2 regions of the Pseudomonas sp. NPDC088444 genome follow, and region 2 is predicted to be linked to the other one. Evidence: predicted binding sites of a transcription regulator. Region 2 holds the regulator's gene; the other holds the start of a gene.
What was found. The regulator FliA, encoded in region 2, starts transcription of late flagellar genes. The targets are predictions, from matches to a motif close to CTAAAGTTTNNNNNNNNNNNGCCGNTAA.
Positions count from the first base shown of each region.

Region 1: a site for FliA is predicted at 7,432-7,459, ahead of ACI2KB_RS03290 (methyl-accepting chemotaxis protein). Genes of this name have one in related genera too.

Region 1 is NZ_JBJDNK010000001.1:669,738-681,110, forward strand. It holds gene ACI2KB_RS03265 (hypothetical protein) at 1-822, shown strand, start outside; gene ACI2KB_RS03270 (glycosyltransferase family 2 protein) at 825-2,984, shown strand; gene ACI2KB_RS03275 (efflux transporter outer membrane subunit) at 3,188-4,633, shown strand; gene ACI2KB_RS03280 (sensor histidine kinase) at 4,770-5,462, opposite strand; gene ACI2KB_RS03285 (response regulator) at 5,459-7,063, opposite strand; gene ACI2KB_RS03290 (methyl-accepting chemotaxis protein) at 7,513-9,153, shown strand; gene mqo (malate dehydrogenase (quinone)) at 9,656-11,305, shown strand.
Region 2 is NZ_JBJDNK010000003.1:86,466-97,838, forward strand. It holds gene flhA (flagellar biosynthesis protein FlhA) at 53-2,182, shown strand; gene flhF (flagellar biosynthesis protein FlhF) at 2,194-3,552, shown strand; gene fleN (flagellar synthesis regulator FleN) at 3,672-4,505, shown strand; gene fliA (RNA polymerase sigma factor FliA) at 4,502-5,242, shown strand; gene ACI2KB_RS07405 (chemotaxis response regulator CheY) at 5,505-5,879, shown strand; gene ACI2KB_RS07410 (protein phosphatase CheZ) at 5,899-6,687, shown strand; gene ACI2KB_RS07415 (chemotaxis protein CheA) at 6,819-9,122, shown strand; gene ACI2KB_RS07420 (chemotaxis response regulator protein-glutamate methylesterase) at 9,321-10,466, shown strand; gene ACI2KB_RS07425 (flagellar motor protein) at 10,466-11,206, shown strand; gene motD (flagellar motor protein MotD) at 11,214-11,373, shown strand, end outside.

The sequences.
Region 1 (11,373 bases), on a different contig from region 2:
AATCAGGACGCCTATCAAGTGAGCAGCGCCACCGGCAACCAGGCCTGGGCTGCGCTGGCGTTGCTCGAAGCGTTCCGTCAGACCCAAGCCCCGCGCTACCTGCAAGCCGCCGAAAGAGTACTGCTGTGGACGCAACGCAACACCTACGACAGCCAGTCGCCAGCGGGCTTCATCGGCGGCTTTTACGGCTACCCGCCCAACCCCTTGCGCCAGGGCTGGAAATCCACCGAACACAACGTCGACCTCGCCGCTGCGTGGGCGGCGCTGGACCGCATCAACGCCAGTGCCGACAGCGCCGCGCAGGCGCAGATCGCGAGGGATTTCGTTGACAGCCAATGGGTCGCCACCGAAGGCCGCTTTCTGATCGGCACCCTGTCCGATGGCCGCACCGCCGAGCACCAGCGCTCAGGCCTCGATGCGCAGATCTGGCCGTTGATCGCGGTGAGCAACCCGTCCGCCGACTGGGCGCGGGTGTTCACCTTCATCGATCAGGCCCATCGCTTTGGCGCGGGCTATGGCTTCAGTCGCGATCCCGATGGCCTGTGGACCGAAGGCACCGCACAAGCCGCCGCCGTTGCACAGTTGACCGGCGCCACTGACAAGGCCAAACAGCTGTGGCCGGTATTGATGGCCCAGCGATCCGCCGACGGCTGGCTGTTCGCGACCCCGCAAGCGCAAATCAGCACGGGCCTTGCCATCGGTCCGGACTCCACCAGCAACGACTTTTTCTACTACCACCTGCCCCATCTGGGCGCCACGGCATGGGCAGCCATCGCGGCCAGCGGCGTCAACCCATTCACGGGCGCTCAGGAGGCGAACTGATCATGCACGCACTGGATTCGCTGCAACTGTGGCAACTGAATCTGGGCACGCTGGCCATGGTGCTGCTGTTCGCCAGCCTGACCCACCGCGACCAATGGCCCGCCCGTGCGGTGTTCGGAATCATGACCGGCCTACTGCTGATCAATTACGTGGTCTGGCGGGTGCGGGAAACGTTGCCGGACATTCACTCGGGGTTCGCCACACTATGGTCCTACACCTTCCTGTTCTTCGAATTGCTGGCGATCACCTACACGCTGGTGTCCATTGTCGTCATGTTGATGCGCAGCGATCACACGGCCACCGCCGACGCCGGAGAAAATCGGTTGCGCAGCGCAGGTCGGCACGTACCCGCTGTGGACGTGTTCATCTGCACCTACAACGAAGGCCTCGATGTGCTGGAGAAAACCATCATCGCGGCCAAGGCCATGGATTACCCCAACTTCAACGTCTGGGTGCTGGATGACACCCGCCGCGACTGGCTACGCGATTACTGCGCGCTGATGGGCGTGTACTACGCGCGACGCCCGGACAACAGCCACGCCAAGGCGGGCAACCTGAACAACGGCCTGCGCCAGTCCGAAGCCTCGACCAATGCGCCCTACATTCTGGTGCTGGACGCCGACTTCGCGCCGCAGCAGCCCATTCTGATGCGCACCTTGGGGCTGTTCGAAGACCCGAAAGTCGCACTGGTACAGACCCCGCAGTTCTACTACAACCCGGACCCGATCCAGCACAACCTCGGCTCGTCGACCTGTTGGGTGGACGAACAGCGGGTGTTCTTCGACGTTTTCCAACCGGCCAAGGATGGCTGGGATGCTGCTTTCTGCGTGGGCACATCCTTCGTGGTACGACGCGACCGGATCAACGAAATCGGCGGTTTTCCTACAGGCTCTGTCTGCGAGGACATCTACACCACCTACCGCCTGTTGCAACGCGGCTATGTCACTCGTTGGCTCAATGAGCGGCTGTCGATAGGCCTGTCCGCCGAGGGCCTGACCGAGTACATCAACCAGCGAGGACGCTGGTGCCTGGGCACGATTCAGGTGGCGTTACTGGAAGAGGGTCCATTGCGCGGGCGCGGCTACACGCTCAACGATCGCCTGCATTACATCCACGGCATGCTGCACTGGTTTTCCAAGCCGTTCATTTTGATGATGCTGATTTCGCCGATGCTCTACTGGTACTTCGGCATCGCGGGGTTCTACGCCAAACCGATGGACTTTCTGGCCTTCGGCATGCCCGCACTGATCGCCTTCTGGGGGTACGGCACCTGGGTGACCGATCGACGAACCCTGCCCATTTTCACCGAGGTCACGCAGATCGTCGCGTCGCTCGCGGTCACGGCAACCATCGTCAGCGCGATGATTCGCCCTTTCGGGCGGCCCTTCAAAGTCACGGCCAAGGGGCTGGACCGCACTAAAGCGATGGTCCACTGGAAGCTGTTCGGGTTCTTTTTCTTTCTCACGCTGTTTGCCCAGATCGGCGCGTTCACGGCGATTGCCACGGCGGATACCTTCGATGGCAACGTGCAGTTCAACCTGTGCTGGACGGTGGTGGCGCTGGTCTACAACGTGGCGACGCTGGTGGCCTGTGTCGACCGGCCACGGCTGCATGGCGAGGAGCGCTTTCCGTTCGTCAAACCGGCAGGGCTGCACCTGGCCGGGCGGATGTTCGCCGGGAAGCTGACCGACATTTCCATCAGCGGCGCTTCATTTGCCTGCGAGCATGCGGCGCGGATCCGGCCGGGGCTACGCGGCACGGTGTGGGTCAACAAGGTGGGGCGCGTACCGGTGGAGGTCAAACGCCAGACCGGGGACGGGCGCTTGGGCCTGCAATTCGTCGATCTGGATGAAAAGCTGCGCCAGCGCTTGGTTGGTCGCCTGTTCAGCGACGCCAACACTAACGTTGCGGGCAGGGCACAGCCGTCCGTGGCGTTCAGCAGCTTGTTGCGGCGCTCGTTGATTGGTGAGAAACGCCCACCTGCGTCACTGCGCGCTCGTCGCGGACGTCAGCAACGCAAACAGCGCAGGCCCATGCCCAGCTTCAAGACTGTGAACATGCGCCTGCCCGACGGGCCCGCACCCAGGATGTCGGCACCAAGGGGCGATCTTTGGTCGCTGCTGCTGGCGCCATTGCGGGCGTTGTTCGGGATGCGGTTGTAGAGATTCTGGGTCACCGTTTTTCGGATCACTGATGATCCCCTGTGGGAGCGAATTCATTCGCGATGGCGTCAGCACACCAAACAACACCTTGGCCTGACACTCCGCATCGCGAATGGATTCGCTCCCACAGGGGCTCAGTGCAATGCCGAACGCTACGCCACACGTTGAGATTGCAGGTATGTCATGCACACGAGAACACGCCGATGAACAGCCCATTGCCCCTCACCTGCCTCACCCTCCTCCTGCTCACCGGCTGCTCGCTGGAACCCACCTACGAACGCCCTGACACCCCCATCGACCAACAATGGCCAAGCAATACCCAAGGCGCTGGCGCCAGCGAATCGAAGCAGGCGTTTCAAGAAGACTGGCACACCTTCATCACCGATCCTCGTCTGCGTCAGATCATCGATCTGGCCCTTGAAAACAATCGCGGTCTGCGCCAATACGCGGCGTCGGTTGAGGAGTCCCGCGCCGGATCCGACGGTGCTCGCGCCTCGCTCTTCCCCTCCATTGGCGTCAACACCTACGCCGGGCGCAGCAAAATCCCGCCACTGGTGCGCACACAAGGCGGGGGCGTCAGCTCGGGGAGTATCGACAACACCTTTCAGGCCACTGCCGGTTTTACCTCGTACGAACTGGACCTGTTCGGGCGCCTGCGTAGCCAGCGCAATGCCGCCGATGCGCGCTTCGAAGCCAGCGAAGCGGACTACCAGACCGCACGCCTGGGCCTGATCGGTGAAGTGGCCAGCACCTGGCTGACACTGAAGGCCAACCAGACCCTGCTCAACCTGGCTCAAAGCACCTTCGAGGCCCAAAAGCACTACGGAGAGTTACTGCGCAGCAGCTATAACGCAGGCTCAACGGCGCGCATCGATGTGCATCAGGGCGATGCCATGACCAACACCGCCGCCGTGCAACTCAACACCTACCGCATGAAAGTCGCGCAGAACCTCAACGCCTTGCGCGTATTGGTGGGCCAGCCGATCCCGGATCATTTACTGCCCGTCGGTGATCTGGGCAAGACCCTGGCCACCGCTGACGTGCCTGCCGGTTTGCCATCGAGCCTGATTCAGCGACGCCCGGACATCATGGCCGCCGAAGCCTCGTTGCGCGCCGCCAATGCCGACATCGGGGCGGCCCGCAGCGCGTATTTTCCAACCTTGTCGTTGACCGGCGCCTTGGGCAGCCTCAGCGGGGACTTTTCAAAACTGCTGACCGGGCCTGCCGAGTTCTGGCAACTGGCGGCGGCAGGCTCGATGACCCTGATCGACGGCGGCCAGCGACGGGCCGTGGTGGACGCCGCCCACGCCCGCTATGACGCACGCACCGCTGCCTATGAAGGCACGATTCAGAATGCCTTTCGAGAGGCCGCCGACGCCCTGAACGCGCGACAGGAAATGCTCGGGCAGGTGGCGGCGCAGCAGCGTCTGGTTGAGGATTATCAAGAAGCCTGGCGCCAGTCGCGCCTGCGTTTCGAGGCCGGGCTGGACAGTTATTTCTCGACCATGGACGCCCAACGCTCACTGTTTGCGGCGCAGCAGGAATGGCTGAATCTGGAACTGGCGCGGGAGGTCAATCAAGTCACACTGTACAAGGCGCTTGGCGGCGGGTGGTTCCCACCGAAAATGAAGGTGGCGGATGCGAAGTGAAGGCTGATCGGCCACCGGAATCAGATCTGTGGGAAATTCTATGTTGGCTGATCAACTGCTTTCGTCGGAACGCCGCCCGCACCAAGCCGGCTCCCACAGCGATCGTATTACCAAGTCCCGGTACTACCGCGCCCAATCACGGCAAATAAACCTTGAACAACCCGCCGCCCAACTCTCCACCATTGGCGATTTCGATATGGCCGTGCACGCCCTTGCGCTGATGCTGCCGAGCAATGTTCGCTGCGAAATACAACCCCAGCCCGGTGCTGCCACTGCTCTGGTTGATGCCCAGCACGTAGTCGGTCTGGCGCTCGATCATGTGCTCGGGAAAGCCCGGGCCGTCGTCGTTGATGCTGATCACCAACTGCTCACCCACCTGCCCCGCCGAAATCAACACGTCCTTGCGCGCATAGCGAATGGCGTTGATCAATACGTTCGACACCACCGAGCCAATCAGCTCGCGGTCGAAGAAACCAGGCAGACCGAAGTCTTCCACCTCGTAACGCGCCACGATGCCACGGCTGGCGAGCACTTCCTCATGGAACGCCAGTTGCGCTTCGATGAAATCGTCCAATTCGTGGTAGTCCGGGCGCAGCGGCAGTTGATTCACGCCCAGTTTGTACAGCCCCAGCAACTGCACCAGCATGCCGTTCAGGTGCGCGAATTCGTAGTCGATCACGCCCTGTTCTGCCGTGCCACGCTGGGCCTCTGGCAATTGCCTGACCCATTGACCATGGGCCTGAATCAGCGAGGCCAGCGAGTTTTTCATGTCGTGGACGGTGGAGGCGATCACCATTGAGAAATCCAGCCCCTGTTCCTGATCCGTCATCCGCCGAACGCCTTGAGCCGCAATTTCTGATAACGCTCGTACCGAGGATCGGTCTCAGGCATTTTGCCCACCATTTTCAGGCTGTTCTGGCACTCTTGCAGGCTCGCCGCGTCGAGGTTCTGCACGCCCATGTGCAACAGCGATTGCGCCATGTTCAGCGCGATACTGATGTTCTTCGGTTGCAATGCCAGGCCCTGACGGAACAGGTCCTGAGCCTCGCCCAGTTTGCCTGCGCGATAACTGCGAATGCCTTGCATGTTCAGGTCGATGGCCGCCTTGCCTGCACTGAGGATTTCCGGGTCGTCGGTCTGTTTGGCGATGCTCTGCATGACCACCGGGTCGTCGCCGTAAATCTCTGCGCAGCTTTTCAGAATGCCCGCGCCCGCTGATTCCTGCCCCAACTGTTTGAGCTGCGACGCCACGGCGAGCGCGGCATCGGCGCTGAGAAACTGTTCCATGCCCTCCAGCCGGGCCATGGCCTGCTCGGTGAGTTTGGCGGCCATTTCCGGGTCGGAACTGACGACACTGGTGGCTTTCATCAGGCGTGCACGGACCTGAAGCCCCGCGTCGTCCGTATATTCCTTGGCAACCTCGCCCAAGGTCTGGTTGATCTCGACACGGGCGCGCGCATCCAGACCGCGATCGCCGCCCTTGCTGATCAACGCCTGCGCCAACCCCAGATTGGTTTCCGGGTCCTTGAAGCGAGAGAACTGACCTTGCGACACCGCCTGACGATAGGCTTTGGAGGCACTGTCGAAGTCCTGATTTTCCAGCGCCAGTTTGCCCAGCAGCCGCTGGCGACGCACCGCGTAGGGCGATAGACGCACCGCCTCTTCCAGCATTTTCTGCGCACGGCGGCTGTCGCCGCTGGCGATCAGCACATCGGCCAGGCCGTCGAACAACACGGGCATGGTGTTAAAGGCACGAATCGCGTCTTCATAAACGGTTTGCGCTTCGGCATTACGCCCACGCTTGAGCAACAGCTTGCCCAACGCCGAATAGGCCCACGGCTGTGGACGGTCGGCGAGAATCGATTTGAGAAAGGCTTCCAGCGGTTCGAACTGATTAAGATCTCGCAGTGCATCAGCCTTGTAACGCAGGCACAACGGCGCGAAACGTGGGTCCTGTTTGGTCAGGTTGACGCACGCGGCCAGCACTTCAGCAGGCTTGCCGCGATCCAGTGCCTGAAGAATCGGTTTGAGCAGGGTCTTGCGCTGCACGATCTTTTCCAGGCGCTGGGCCAGGCTCGCGCGGTTGAACGGCTTGGTCAGGTAGGCGTCAGGCTCCCATTCCAGCGCACTCATGACCATCGCCTGGCTGTTTTCGGCGGTGACCATGACGAACACGCTTTCGTGGCTGATGAGCCGGTCGGTCATCAGGTCTTCCAGAACTTGCTGACCGTTCTTCTTGCCATCCCCCAGGTTGAAGTCGTGAAGAATAAAGTCGTAACGCTTCTGCGAGCAGGCCTTGATCGCCTGCTCGCCGTTGTCTGCGGTGTCTACTTCCTTGACGCCCAACTCGCGCAGCATCGACCTGACCGAGCTACGAAAATCGGAGAAATCATCGACGATCAGAAAGGTTTTTTGGTTCCACGCCAGCATCGAGATTCCTGTCACGGGAGAAAAAATCAGCCCAGGGGCAATTACAAAACGGGTCAGCCATGCTGCCCGTTTCGGCGGGGCAGATGATAGCCAACATCAATTTGCCATCAAGCTATTTCATACCAGCTTTGGCCACTTGCGGTGCGACGAGACGCCGCTTGTCCGGGTTATCGGCGGCGATGGGGTAAAGCTTAGGTGATGGTTGCGGGAAAAAGCGACCTTCATACACAGATTTACCGATTCCTGCCGAGACCTTCTGTTGCAGGTCAAAAGCCATTACTGGGGTGATGATTGCGCAGTGATCGTGGATCCAAAATCCGCAAATAGCGCGTTAAATGATGGCGTTCATCGTAGTTATTTCAAAACGTGTAAAGTCCATCACGGCGCCGCCGATACGCAAGGAAAGCGGCCCCTGCGTCGCGACATCTCCTCCTGCCCGAGTACTGCCCATGTCCTGGCTCTCCCATCTGAAACTCAAGACCAAACTGTTGTCCGCTTTTTGTCTGTGTGCGCTGATCACGGTCGTGGTCGGTGTATTAGGCCAGGCTGGTATTTCGCGTCTGTACGACCTGTTTCAAGACACGGTTGAAAACAACATGTTTTCGATCACCAAAGTCGACTCGGTCAAAGCCAACGTGATCGCCACCAACCGCGACTTCTTCAAAGTCATCGGCCTGAGCGCCATCAAGGCCAGCCCGGAAGAAATCAACGCGGTCATTCAGTCGTTCAAGGAAAACCAGGCCCAGGCAGACACCGATTTCAAGGCCTATCGCAATACGCCGCTGGAAGCAGACGAAAAAGCGGCGGGCGATGATTTCGAACGGGATTGGGCAGCCTACGTCTCGGCTGCGCAGAACACCTTCGCCGTCATTCAGAGCGGCGATCTCGAACAGGCCAGCAAACTGGCCGCCAGCAGTGTCACCCCGACCTACCGCAAAACCATGGGCGAGCTGAAGATCATCATCGAATCCAACGCCCGTCAGGCTCGCGAATCCGCGCAAGCAGGTATCGAAACGGATCAGCAGGTCACGTGGATACTGATCGTCGGTTCGCTGATCGCGGTGATCTGCGCCATCGCACTGGGATTGATCGTGACCCGAATGATCACCCGCCCCATCTATCTCTCGGTGGACAGCGCCGCACGGGTGGCCAGCGGTGACTTGACTCAGGCCATCGCGGCGGGCGGCGAGGATGAAACCGGTCAACTGCTCAAAGCCCTGTCGAATATGCAGGGCAATCTGAAGAACACCGTGCAGCAGATTGCCAACGCCTCAGACCAATTGGCCTCCGCCGCCGAAGAGCTGACCGCCGTGACCGACGACAGCAGCCGTGGCTTGCAGCGCCAGAACGACGAAATCCAGCAGGCCGCGACCGCCGTCAACGAGATGACCGCAGCGGTCGAGGAAGTGGCGCGCAACGCCGCCAGCGCTTCGCAAGTCTCGACCCAGACCGCCAATGACGCACAGAAAGGGCAACAACAGGTGCAACAGGCTGTCGCGGCGATGAACACCATGACCGTGGAAATCAACGACTCGACCCAGCGCGTCGAAGCACTGGCGGGGCAGATTCGCGACATTACCAAAGTGCTGGACGTGATTCGCGGCATCGCCGAACAAACCAACCTGTTGGCGCTCAACGCTGCCATCGAAGCTGCCCGCGCGGGTGAGCAAGGCCGTGGTTTTGCGGTGGTGGCTGACGAAGTTCGTGCTCTGGCCGCGCGCACTCAGGCATCGACCGGTGAAATCGAATCGATGATCACCCTGGTGCGCAACGGCGCCGACGAAGCCGTGCAGGCCATGGGCAAGAGCCAGGCGATTGCCGTCAACACCCAGAGCCTGGCCACCGAGGCGGGGCTTGCGCTGGAGCGCATCAGCGAGGGCGTCAGCCAGATCAACGAACGCAACCTGGTGATCGCCAGCGCGGCCGAGGAACAGGCGCAAGTGGCCCGTGAAGTGGACCGCAACCTGGTCAACATTCAGGACCTCTCGGCGCAGACCGCTGCGGGCGCCAATCAGACCAGCGCATCGAGCCAGGAACTGTCGCGACTGGCGGTGTCGTTCAATTCGATGGTGGGCAAGTTCACCCTTTAGTTGAGGCGCTCGGCCTGGCTTCTGGCGGAAGGCCGTGGGAGCCGGCTTGCTGGCGAATGCGTTCACTCAACCCACACAGATAGATGTGAATGTTCAAACGCCTTCGCCAGCAAGCCGGCTCCCACAACGCGGTCGGCAATCCAACCCGGGCAAGCCATCTGTTTGCCACCTGTGACACATTGGCGTATTGACTAAATTGGCACATGTTTTGTCGTAAATAACATTTCAGGTACAATCGCCGCCCCTCGCAGATCACTTGGACCTGATGACCGAGTCCTGCGGGATATTTGTTGTTTACTCAAGCTGCTGAATCCAATGATCTAACAAGAAGCCAGCGCGGAGGGACACAGAACTCAAGGTCCGTTTCCATCGACCTTGAACCCTACCCTCGCCCGCCGGGCGCGACACCGGGCCTTCTCATACGTCGGAGCAGACGTGAAGCCTCGGGTATCGCCTCGACCAAGCGGCAGGCGGATAACGTTCTATCAACTGGATGCGTGCAATGATCAAAACGACGAGCAAGGCGCTGCTGGGCCTGGCAATTTCTTTGGGGATGCTTCAGGCACACGCTGCTGAAAGCAAAAAAGTGGACGTGCTGCTGATCGGCGGCGGCATCATGAGTTCGACCCTGGGTGTCTGGCTGAATGAGCTGGAGCCGGGCTGGTCGATGGAAATGATCGAGCGTCTGGACGGCGTCGCCGAAGAAAGCTCCAACGGCTGGAACAACGCCGGTACCGGCCACTCGGGCCTGGCCGAGCTGAACTACACGCCGGAAGACAAAGACGGCAAAGTCAACATCTCCAAAGCCATCGAGATCAACGAAGCGTTTCAGGTCACCCGTCAGTTCCTGGCCTGGCAGGTTCGCAGCGACGTGCTGAAGAACCCGCACTCGTTCATCAACACCACGCCGCACATGAGCTTCGTGTGGGGTGATGACAACATCAAATTCCTGAAAAAACGTTACGAAGCCCTGCAAGCGAGCCCGCTGTTCCGCCCGATGCAGTTCTCCGAGGACCACGCGCAGATCGCCAAGTGGGTCCCGCTGATGATGGAAGGCCGCGACCCTAACCAGAAGCTGGCCACCACCTGGACGCCAATCGGCACCGACGTCAACTGGGGTGAAGTCACTCGTCAATACGTGAGCGCCCTGCAGACCCGCCCGAACTTCAACCTGAAGCTCTCCACCGAGGTCGAGGACATCACCCGTAACGAAGACGGCAGCTGGCACGTCTCGTACAAGAACCTGAAAGACGGCACCACCAGCGGCACCGACGCCAAGTTCCTGTTCATCGGTGCAGGCGGCGGCGCGCTGAAACTGCTGCAGAAATCCGGCATTCCGGAAGGCCGTGACTACGCGGGCTTCCCGGTCGGTGGTTCGTTCCTGGTCACCGATAACCAGGACGTTGCCCTGCAACACATGGCCAAAGCCTACGGCATCGCGTCCACCGGCGCGCCACCCATGTCGGTTCCGCACCTGGACACCCGCGTGCTGGACGGCAAGCGCGTGATTCTGTTTGGCCCATTCGCCACCTTCTCCACCAAGTTCCTGAAAGAAGGTTCGTACCTGGACCTGTTCAGCAGCATGACCACCCACAACTTCTGGCCAATGACCAAAGTAGGCATCGAGCAGTACCCGCTGGTCGAGTACCTCGCCGGTCAGTTGATGCTGTCTGACGACGACCGCTTCAAAGCGTTGCAGGAATACTTCCCGCACGCCAAGAAAGAAGACTGGCGCCTGTGGCAAGCCGGTCAGCGTGTACAGATCATCAAACGTGATGCCGAGAAAGGCGGCGTGCTGAAACTGGGCACCGAAGTCGTTTCTTCTCAGGACGGCAGCATCGCTGCTCTGCTGGGCGCATCGCCAGGTGCTTCGACCGCTGCGCCGATCATGCTGAACGTGCTGGAAAAGGTCTTCAAGGACAAGGTCGCGACCCCTGAGTGGCAAGCCAAAATCCACCAGATCATCCCGAGCTACGGCACCAAGCTGAACGACTCGCCGGCCGCTGTTCAGCAGGAGTGGAACTACACCGCTGAAGTCCTGCAACTGGAAAAACCGCCGGTCATCGACCAGAGCGTTGGCACCAGCATCTCCAACGACACCGGTTCGACCAAGCCGCTGGAAAGCAAGCCTGCAAACGACATGGCGCTGTGATCTCGCCGCATCGATGATGCAGTGAACGCGAAGCCACGGGGCGCAAACCCCGTGGCTTTTTTTTGAGC
Region 2 (11,373 bases):
TTACAACGCCTCTGGCGTCAAAAGTTTGATTTAACGCGCAGGTACAGAATCGGTGGATCGTTCTCAATTAATCACTAACGCACGCTCCGGGCTGGTCGGTCTGGGTCGTGGTCAGTTGGGCGTGCCGCTGTTGTTGCTGGTCATGCTGGCAATGATGATGTTGCCGATGCCGCCGTTTCTGCTGGACGTGTTTTTCACCTTCAACATCGCGCTGTCCATCGTCGTGTTGCTGGTCTGCGTGTACGCCCTACGGCCTTTGGATTTCTCGGTCTTTCCGACCATTCTGCTGATCGCGACCTTGCTGCGCCTGGCGCTGAACGTCGCATCGACCCGCGTCGTCATGCTCCACGGTCAGGACGGCCACGCCGCTGCCGGTAAGGTGATTCAGGCCTTCGGTGAAGTGGTGATCGGCGGTAACTACGTCGTCGGTATCGTGGTGTTCGCGATCCTGATGATCATCAACTTCGTGGTCGTGACCAAAGGTGCCGGTCGTATTTCCGAGGTGAGCGCGCGCTTCACCCTCGACGCCATGCCCGGTAAACAGATGGCCATCGACGCCGACCTCAACGCCGGTCTCATCGATCAGGCCGAAGCCAAGCGTCGCCGTCTTGAAGTCGCCCAGGAAGCCGAGTTCTACGGCTCCATGGACGGTGCCAGTAAGTTCGTGCGCGGCGACGCCATCGCCGGTCTGCTGATTCTGTTCATCAACCTCATCGGCGGCATGCTGGTGGGCATCCTGCAACACAACATGACCTTCTCCGACGCAGGCAAGGTTTACGCCCTGCTGACCATCGGTGACGGTTTGGTGGCGCAACTGCCTTCGCTGCTGCTGTCCACTGCCGCCGCGATCATGGTGACCCGTGCATCGGGTTCCGAAGAAATGGGCAAGCTGGTCAGCCGCCAGATGTTCACCTCGCACAAGGCGCTGGCGGTGTCGGCGGCGATCATGGTGATCATGGGCCTGGTGCCGGGCATGCCGCACTTCTCGTTCATCAGTCTGGGCCTGTTGGCAGCAGGGGGGGCTTACCTGCTGTGGAAAAAACAGAACCAGGCCAAGCTGGCCGCGATTCAAGAGGTCAAGCGTCAACAGGACCTGTTGCCATCGCCAACCCGTGCCCAGGAGTCGAAAGAGCTGGGCTGGGACGATGTGACCCCGATCGACATGATCGGCCTGGAAGTGGGTTATCGCTTGATCCCGCTGGTAGACCGCAATCAGGGTGGGCAACTGCTGGCGCGGATCAAGGGCGTGCGCAAGAAGTTGTCGCAAGAGTTGGGCTTCCTGATGCCAACCGTACACATTCGCGACAACCTGGACCTGGCGCCGAGCGCGTATCGTTTGACGCTGATGGGCGTGACCTTGGCCGAAGCCGAGATCTACCCCGACCGCGAGCTGGCGATCAACCCCGGTCAGGTGTTCGGCAGCCTCAACGGCATCACTGCCAAAGACCCGGCGTTCGGGCTGGAGGCAGTCTGGATCGAAATCAGCCAGCGCGCCCAAGCCCAGTCCCTCGGTTACACCGTGGTCGATGCCAGCACTGTCGTCGCGACCCACTTGAACCAGATTCTGTACAAGCACTCTCATGAGCTGATCGGTCATGAGGAAGTGCAGCAACTGATGACGCTGCTGGCCAAGAGTTCGCCGAAACTGGCTGAAGAGCTGGTGCCGGGCGTGCTGTCGTTATCGGCGCTGCTCAAGGTGTTGCAGGCGCTGTTGGCCGAGCAGGTGCCGGTGCGCGATATTCGCAGCATTGCCGAAGCTATCGCCAACAATGCCGCCCGGAGTCAAGATACCGCCGCATTGGTGGCCGCCGTACGGGTCGGCCTGTCCCGCGCCATCGTGCAAAGCATTGTGGGCATTGAGCCGGAGCTGCCTGTTATCACCCTTGAGCCAAGGTTGGAACAGATATTGCTCAATAGTCTGCAGAAGGCAGGTCAGGGTCAGGAAGAAGGCGTTCTGCTCGAACCGAGTATGGCTGAGAAGCTTCAGCGCTCGTTGATCGAAGCGGCGCAGCGTCAGGAGATGCAGGGTCAGCCGGTCATTTTGTTGGTTGCAGGTCCGGTTCGCGCCATGTTGTCCCGCTTTGGGCGCCTGGCGGTTCCGAACATGCATGTTTTGGCTTATCAGGAAATTCCTGACAATAAGCAAGTCACCATCGTAGCGACTGTCGGGCCGAACGGCTGAGGTAGTGAGTCATGCAAGTTAAGCGTTTTTTCGCCGCCGATATGCGACAAGCCATGAAACTGGTTCGTGATGAGCTGGGCGCTGAAGCCGCCATCATCGGCAACCGGCGGATCGCCGGTGGTGTGGAACTGACAGCCGCGCTGGATTACAAACTGTCGGCGCTGGCGCCGCGTGTGCCGAATATCGAGCTGGAAGACGAGCTGCGCAAGACTCAGTCGCGCATCGTCACCGCACAGGCCGAGCTGACCAGCCGTAGCGAGCTGGACACGGTCGCCAACCGGCAGTTGTTTGCCGGTCTTGCGATGGACGACAGCAAGCAGATCGAACCGACGCTGGATGAACCGTTCCGCCCCTCGATCCACGCCGCTATTGCCGCCGACCGTGCCGAGCGCGCTGAGCGTCAATCCGCCGCCGAACCGGGGATTAGCCAACGCGCTTACGAGTCGATGCGTTCGGAGTTGAATGGCCTGCGCGAACTGCTGGAAGTCCAGCTCGGTTCGCTGGCCTGGAACCAGTTGCAAGGCAGCCGTCCGCAGCAGGCCAACCTGTGGCGTCGTTTGCAGCGTGTGGGCCTGTCTGGCCCTCTGTCCCGTGACCTGCTGAATATGGTCCCGGATGTCGATGATCAGCCTCATGCCTGGCGCATGTTGCTGGCTCATCTGGCGCGCATGATCGTCACACCGGACGTCGAGCCGCTGGAAGAGGGTGGGGTGATTGCCATGGTCGGTCCGGCCGGTATGGGCAAGACCACTACATTGGCCAAACTCGCAGCCCGTTATGTGTTGAAATACGGCGCGCAAAATATCGCGCTGGTGAGCATGGACAGCTTCCGCATCGGGGCTCAGGAGCAGCTCAAGACGCTGGGCCGGATTCTCAATGTGCCGGTGACCCACGTCGACCCGGGCCAGTCTCTGGCGCAGGCGCTGGAGCCTCTGTTGCGCAAGCGCGTGGTGCTGATCGACACCGCTGGCCTGCAAGCCAGCGACCCGGCATTGCGCCTGCAACTGGAGAGCCTGGCCGGTCGCGGCATCAAGGCGCGCAACTACCTGGTACTGGCCACCACCAGCCAGAAGCAAGTGCTGACCGCGGCCTATCACAGTTACAAGCGTTGCGGTCTGGCCGGGTGCATCCTGACCAAACTCGACGAAACCGCAAGCCTTGGCGAAGTGCTGAGCCTGGCGGTGACACACGAATTGCCCGTGGCCTATCTGACCGATGGCCCACGGATACCGGATGATCTGCATCTGCCCCGTCGGCACCAGTTGGTAAGCCGTGCCGTCAGTGTGCAGATGCAGGAGGAGCCGAGCGAGGAAGCAATGGCGGATATGTTTGCGGATCTTTATCACAGCACCGGCAAGCGCGCGGGCTAGGTAAGGAAAATGACAATGGAAAATACCTGCATCGTTGGTCTGCCAGGCATTGTTCACTCAGTGAACGTGCAGCCCGAAATGTGGCTTGGGTCTAAGCAAGACAAGGTAAAGAATTAACTATGGGCAGCATGCATCCCGTTCAGGTTATCGCGGTGACCGGTGGCAAAGGTGGCGTAGGCAAGACCAATGTGTCAGTGAACCTCTCGCTGGCTCTGGCCGAGCTGGGGCGCCGCGTTATGTTGCTGGACGCCGATCTGGGTCTGGCCAACGTCGACGTCTTGTTGGGGCTGACCCCCAAACGCACCCTGGCTGACGTTATTGAAGGCCGTTGCGAGCTGCGCGATGTCCTGTTGCAAGGCCCGGGCGGTGTGCGCATCGTACCGGCGGCCTCCGGCACCCAGACCATGGTTCAACTGAGCCCGGCACAACACGCCGGTCTGATTCAGGCCTTCAGCGAAATCGGCGACAACCTGGACGTGCTGGTGATCGACACCGCTGCCGGGATTGGTGAGTCGGTGGTGAGTTTCGTGCGCGCGGCACAGGAAGTGCTGCTGGTGGTGTGCGATGAACCGACCTCGATCACTGACGCCTACGCGCTGATCAAACTGCTCAACCGCGATTACGGCATGAACCGCTTCCGTGTGCTGGCCAACATGGCCCAAAGCCCGCAGGAAGGGCGCAACCTGTTCGCCAAACTGACCAAGGTCACCGACCGTTTCCTCGACGTGGCCCTGCAATACGTGGGTGCTGTGCCGTACGACGAGTGCGTGCGCAAGGCCGTGCAGAAGCAGCGTGCGGTCTACGAAGCGTTTCCACGTTCCAAATGTGCGCTGGCGTTCAAGGCCATCGCGCAAAAGGTCGACACCTGGCCACTGCCGGCGAACCCGCGTGGCCACCTTGAATTTTTCGTTGAGCGCCTGGTTCATCAGACCAGTGCAGGGCCTGTGTCATGACTGCAAGTGGCTATCGCATGTACAGCAAATCATCCAAGGATTCCCAGTACGAGCTGATTGAGCGTTATGCCCCGCTGGTCAAACGCATCGCCTACCATCTGCTGGCGCGTCTGCCGGCCAGTGTTCAGGTCGAGGACTTGATTCAGGCGGGCATGATTGGGTTGCTCGAAGTGTCGACCAAGTACGACTCCACCAAGGGTGCGAGTTTCGAGACCTACGCGGGTATTCGTATCCGTGGCGCGATGCTCGATGAAGTGCGCAAGGGGGACTGGGCGCCACGTTCGGTTCACCGCAACACGCGCATGGTCAGCGACGCCATTCGTGCGATTGAAGCAAAAACCGGCCGCGACGCTAAAGATCACGAGGTTGCTGCCGAACTTCAATTGAGTCTCGATGATTATTACGGGATTTTGAACGATACCTTGGGCAGCCGCCTGTTCAGTTTCGACGACCTCTTGCAGGACGGCGAGCATGAAGGGTTGCACGAGGATGGCGCGAGCCAGTCGCTGGAACCGTCGCGGGACCTGGAAGACGAGCGCTTCCAGAGCGCACTGGCCGATGCCATTGCCAACCTGCCCGAGCGTGAACGCCTGGTGCTGGCGCTGTACTACGACGAAGAGCTGAACCTCAAGGAAATCGGTGAGGTCCTGGGGGTCAGCGAATCCCGTGTCAGCCAGTTGCACAGCCAGTGCGCCGCGCGTCTGCGTGGACGGCTGGGAGAATGGCGCGCGCGCTGATAGATTGCGCAGCCTCGTGATAGAGGCTGCGGGTTGCTTGTAAGACCGGCTGTGCAAGATGTGATGTGGGAAGCAAAAGAGACAAGGCAGGAGCCGGTCGGATCAGGTCTTCAGGACGCTTTTCCGCTGCGCTCGTACCTTTCGATTCCAAAGCCCTCTCGTTTTCGTGTCACCGGTCAAGTTGCTGCACCGGTATTGATTGAACGCGCGTCCGGGAGCTGGGCGCGTTAAAGACTGCTTGGAGGTCGAATTGGACAAGAACATGAAAATCCTCATCGTTGATGACTTCTCAACGATGCGGCGGATCATAAAAAACCTGTTGCGTGACCTTGGGTTCACCAACACGGCCGAAGCAGATGACGGCACTACCGCGTTGCCAATGTTGCAGAGCGGTGCTTTCGATTTCCTGGTGACCGACTGGAACATGCCTGGCATGTCCGGCATCGACCTGCTGCGTCAGGTGCGAGCCGACGAGCGCCTGCGTCACCTTCCAGTGTTGATGGTCACGGCAGAAGCCAAGCGCGAGCAGATCATCGAGGCCGCACAGGCCGGTGTGAATGGCTATGTCGTGAAGCCGTTCACCGCTCAGGTACTCAAAGAAAAGATCGAGAAGATATTCGAGCGCGTCAATAGCTGATGTTCGCTGCGAGGGCGCTATGGATCCTAAAGATTCATCAATGGGTGACTTCGAGTCGACCCTGAAGAAACATGCACAGGAGCTGGTGACCAGCCTTGAAAAAGGCCAGTTCGGCGAAGCCGTGCAACTCATCCACGAGCTGAACCAGACCCGTGATCGCGGCTTGTATCAGGAAGTCGGCAAGCTGACGCGCGAGTTGCACAGTGCCATCGTCAATTTCCAGATTGACCCGCACATGCCGCAAGCCGAAGAGGTGTCCCAGATCACGGATGCCACCGAGCGCTTGTCGTATGTTGTCAGGCTCACGGAAGGTGCGGCCAACAAAACCATGGACCTGGTGGAACAGAGCACGCCCTTGATGAATGGCCTGAGCGCCGATGCCAAGGCCTTGAGCGCAGACTGGGGACGCTTCATGCGTCGCGAGATTGGCGCCGAAGAGTTTCGCGATCTGGCCCGCCGCGTCGAGGGCTTTCTGAGCCGTAGCGAGAAGGAGACCCACGAGGTCGCCAGCCACCTGAACGACATCCTGCTGGCTCAGGATTATCAGGACCTCACCGGACAGGTGATCAAGCGTGTGACCAAGATGGTCACCGAGGTGGAGAGCAATTTGCTCAAGCTGGTGTTGATGGCCAGCCAGGTCGATCGTTTTGCCGGTATCCAGCACGATCAGGAAGCGTTCCGGCAGCAAAAAGAACAGGAAAAACTTCATTCCAAGGGTGAAGGTCCGCAGATTCATGCCGATAAACGTGAAGACGTCGTATCCGGTCAGGATGATGTAGACGATCTGCTATCCAGCCTCGGGTTCTGAAGTTCCAGCGCTCAGGTTCTATGTGAAAGTGGCCGCAGGTGTGGCGCGTGAAGGCTTCGACGAAGGCCACCCGCGCAGACCCAAGGTGCGGCCCCTGGATCGGTTGACGGTTAATTTTAGGAGCACCCCCAATGAGCTTCGGCGCCGATGAAGAAATCCTTCAGGATTTTCTGGTAGAGGCCGGCGAGATTCTGGAGCAGTTGTCCGAGCAGTTGGTCGAGCTGGAAAGCCGGCCGGATGATGCGGATCTGCTCAATGCAATTTTTCGCGGTTTTCACACTGTAAAAGGGGGCGCCGGCTTCCTCCAGCTCAACGAGTTGGTTGAATGCTGTCACATCGCCGAGAACGTGTTCGACATCCTGCGCAAAGGTGAGCGTCGGGTCGATGCGGAACTCATGGACGTGGTGCTCGAAGCCCTGGACACCGTCAACAGCATGTTCGGTCAGGTGCGTGAGCGCTCGGACATTACGCCTGCCACGCCTGAATTGCTTGCCGCGCTGTCGCGCCTGGCCGAGCCTGCGTCGGCGGACGAAGTCGCCGCAGCACCCGCGCCTGCACCGGTCGTCGAAGCAGTGGCGGAGCCAGCCTCCGACGACATCACCGATCAGGAATTCGAACAGCTGCTGGACTCGCTCAATGCGGTCAAGGCCGAAGCGGCCGGTGCCGCCGTGTCTGCGCCTGTGGCGCCGGTTTCGGCCCCTGCGGCGGCGGATGAAGCGGCCAGTGATGAAATCACCGACGCCGAATTCGAATCCTTGCTCGACCAGTTGCATGGCAAAGGCCAGTTCGCGGTCGACGCTGTGGTTCCGCCTGCGGCGTCCGCTGCGGCGAGTGAGCCGGCCAGCGACGAAATCACCGACGACGAGTTCGAAGCACTGCTCGATCAGTTGCATGGCAAGGGGACGTTCTCCGCCGACGCCACCGGGGGGGCGGCTGCGCCTGCTGCGACCGAGGCCGCTGCGCCAGCGTCGGCAGATACGCCGTCGGATGAAATCACCGACCACGAATTCGAAGCGCTGCTCGATCAGTTGCACGGCAAGGGCGCGTTCTCGGGAGACGTGGGGGCCAGTGCGGCCGCTGCGGCGACCGCTGCACCGGTCAAGAAAGCCGAGCCTGCGAAGGCTGAACCGCCTAAAGCCGAACCCGTCAAGCCTGCGGCGGCGGCACCCGCTGCGCCTGCCAAAGCAGCCCCTGCACCGGCTGCCGCTCCGGCACCGGCCCGTGCCCCGGCCCCTGCGGCGGGCGGCGACAAGGCACCGACCGAAGCGGAAACCACCGTGCGCGTCGACACCGCGCGGCTGGACGAAATCATGAACATGGTCGGCGAGTTGGTGCTGGTGCGTAACCGTCTGGTGCGCCTGGGCCTCAACAGCGGCGACGAAGCCATGTCCAAGGCCGTGTCCAACCTGGACGTGGTCACCGCTGACTTGCAGACCGCGGTCATGAAGACCCGCATGCAGCCGATCAAGAAAGTCTTCGGCCGCTTCCCGCGTCTGGTTCGCGACCTGGCGCGTCAGCTCAAGAAAGAAATCAACCTTGAACTGGTGGGTGAAGAAACCGACCTGGACAAGAACCTGGTCGAAGCGTTGGCCGACCCGTTGGTGCACTTGGTGCGCAACGCGGTCGACCACGGCATCGAGTCGCCGGAAGAGCGCGAAGCGTCGGGCAAGGCCCGTGGCGGTCGTGTGGTGCTTTCGGCGGAACAGGAAGGCGACCACATCCTGCTGTCGATTTCCGACGACGGCAAAGGCATGGACCCGGCGGTACTGCGCGCGATCGCAGTCAAGCGCGGGGTCATGGACAAGGATGCGGCAGATCGCCTGAGCGACACCGACTGCTACAACCTGATCTTCGCGCCGGGATTCTCGACCAAGACCGAGATCTCCGACGTGTCGGGCCGTGGCGTGGGCATGGACGTGGTGAAAACCAAGATTGCCCAGCTCAACGGCTCGATCAACATCTACTCGACCAAGGGCCAAGGCTCGAAGATCGTCATCAAGGTGCCGCTGACCCTGGCGATCATGCCGACCCTGATGGTGATGCTGGGCAATCAGGCCTTCGCGTTCCCGCTGGTCAACGTCAACGAGATCTTCCACCTGGACCTGTCGACCACCAACGTCGTCGATGGTCAGGAAGTGGTCATCGTGCGCGACAAGGCGCTGCCGCTGTTCTACCTCAAGCGCTGGCTGGTCAGTAACGCCGCCCATGAGGAGCAACGCGAAGGGCATGTGGTGATCCTCTCGGTCGGCACCCAGCGCATCGGCTTCGTGGTCGATCAACTGGTGGGCCAGGAAGAAGTGGTGATCAAGCCGCTGGGCAAGATGCTGCAAGGCACGCCGGGGATGTCGGGCGCCACCATCACCGGTGATGGCCGCATCGCGTTGATTCTCGACGTACCGAGCATGCTCAAGCGCTACGCTGCGCGGCGTATTTGATTGCAGCAAAGCGATGGACCCTGTGGGAGCGAATTCATTCGCGATTGGCCAGTACATCCACAGAGATGTAGCGCCTGATACTCCGAATCGCGAATAAATTCGCTTCCACAGGTTCCTTGTCCACCTTTGCAACCCCGGTGGACCAGAGGTTGATGAAACGGGCTGCGCCGATTACCGGGCAGACCCTCTGGAGTGTTTATGGCAGTCAAGGTTCTGGTGGTAGACGATTCCGGCTTCTTTCGCCGGCGCGTCTCGGAAATTCTTTCCTCTGACACAACGATTCAAGTGGTCGGCACCGCCACCAATGGCAAGGAAGCGATCGAGCAGGCGTTGGCCCTCAAGCCTGACGTGATCACCATGGACTACGAGATGCCGATGATGGATGGCATTACCGCCGTTCGCCACATCATGCAGCGTTGCCCGACCCCGGTGTTGATGTTCTCGTCGCTGACCCATGAAGGCGCCCGCGTCACCCTGGACGCGCTGGATGCCGGTGCCGTCGATTACCTGCCCAAGAATTTCGAAGACATCTCGCGCAACCCCGAGAAGGTCAAACAGATGCTGTGCGAGAAGGTCCACACCATCTCCCGCAGCAACCGCCGTTTCAGCGGCTACAGCAGCGCGCCTGCAGCGCCTGCGCCCGCTGCACCGGTTTCCAGTTCGCTGCGCAGTCCGGCACCCACGGCGGGGGCGGCTCGTCCGGCGCCCGCGCCTGCGCGTCCCTCGGCGGCGCCTGCACCTCACGCTTCTCACACCGCATCGTCGCCTGCGCCCAAGCGCAAGGCCTACAAGCTGGTGGCCATCGGCACCTCGACAGGCGGTCCGGTGGCGCTGCAACGGGTCCTGACCCAGCTGCCCGCCAACTTCCCGGCTCCCATCGTGCTGATCCAGCACATGCCCGCCGCCTTCACCAAGGCCTTCGCCGAGCGTCTGGACAAGCTGTGCCGCATCAGCGTCAAGGAAGCCGAAGACGGCGACATTCTGCGTCCCGGTCTGGCGCTATTGGCCCCCGGTGGCAAGCAGATGATGGTCGACGGTCGCGGCGCGGTGAAAATCCTGCCCGGCGACGAACGTTTGAATTACAAGCCCTGCGTGGACATCACCTTCGGTTCGGCGGCCAAGGCCTACGGCGACAAGGTGCTGGCCGTGGTCCTCACCGGCATGGGCGCGGACGGCCGTGAAGGTGCGCGCCTGCTCAAACAGGGCGGCAGCCACATCTGGGCGCAAGACGAAGCCAGTTGCGTGATCTACGGCATGCCCATGGCCATTGTGAAGGCCGATCTGGCTGACGCCGTTTATAGCCTGGACGATATCGGGCGCCACTTGGTCGAGGCGTGTCTGTAATGGATGTTTTGACGCTTATAGGGATCATTCTCGCGTTCGTTGCCATTATCGGCGGCAACTTCCTCGAAGGCGGCCATCTTGGGGCGCTGCTCAACGGGCCTGCGGCGTTGATCGTGATCGGCGGCACCATCGCAGCGTCCCTGTTGCAAACGCCGATGAGCGCCTTCAAACGGGCAATTCAGATCTTCATCTGGATTCTGTTTCCGCCAAGGGTTGACCTCGCAGGCGGCATTGATCGCGTGGTGTCGTGGAGCCTGACTGCGCGCAAGGAAGGCCTGCTGGGGCTGGAAACCGTCGCCGACACCGAACCCGATGCCTATTCACGCAAGGGCCTGCAATTGCTGGTCGACGGCGTTGAGCCTGAAGCCATTCGCAGCATTCTGGAAGTGGATTTTCTGACCCAGGAAAGCCGCGACATTCAGGCCGCCAAAGTCTTCGAAAGCATGGGCGGTTACGCGCCGACCATTGGCATCATCGGTGCGGTCATGGGCCTGATTCACGTCATGGGCAACCTGGCGGATCCGAATCAGTTGGGCAGCGGCATCGCCGTGGCCTTCGTCGCGACGATCTATGGTGTGGCGTCGGCCAACCTGATCCTGTTGCCGGTGGCCAACAAGCTCAAGGCGGTCGCCCTGCGCCAGTCTCGCTATCGCGAAATGCTGCTCGAAGGCCTGCTGTCGATCGCCGAAGGTGAAAACCCGCGCTCGATCGAACTGAAGCTGCAAGGCTTCATGGAGTGATGGACTGATGGCCCGTCGACGTCGCCACCACGAAGAGCACGAAAACCACGAACGCTGGCTGGTGTCCTACGCGGATTTCATCACCTTGCTGTTCGCGTTCTTCGTGGTGATGTATTCCATTTCCTCGCTCAACGAGGGCAAGTACAAAGTGCTGTCCGAGGCGCTGG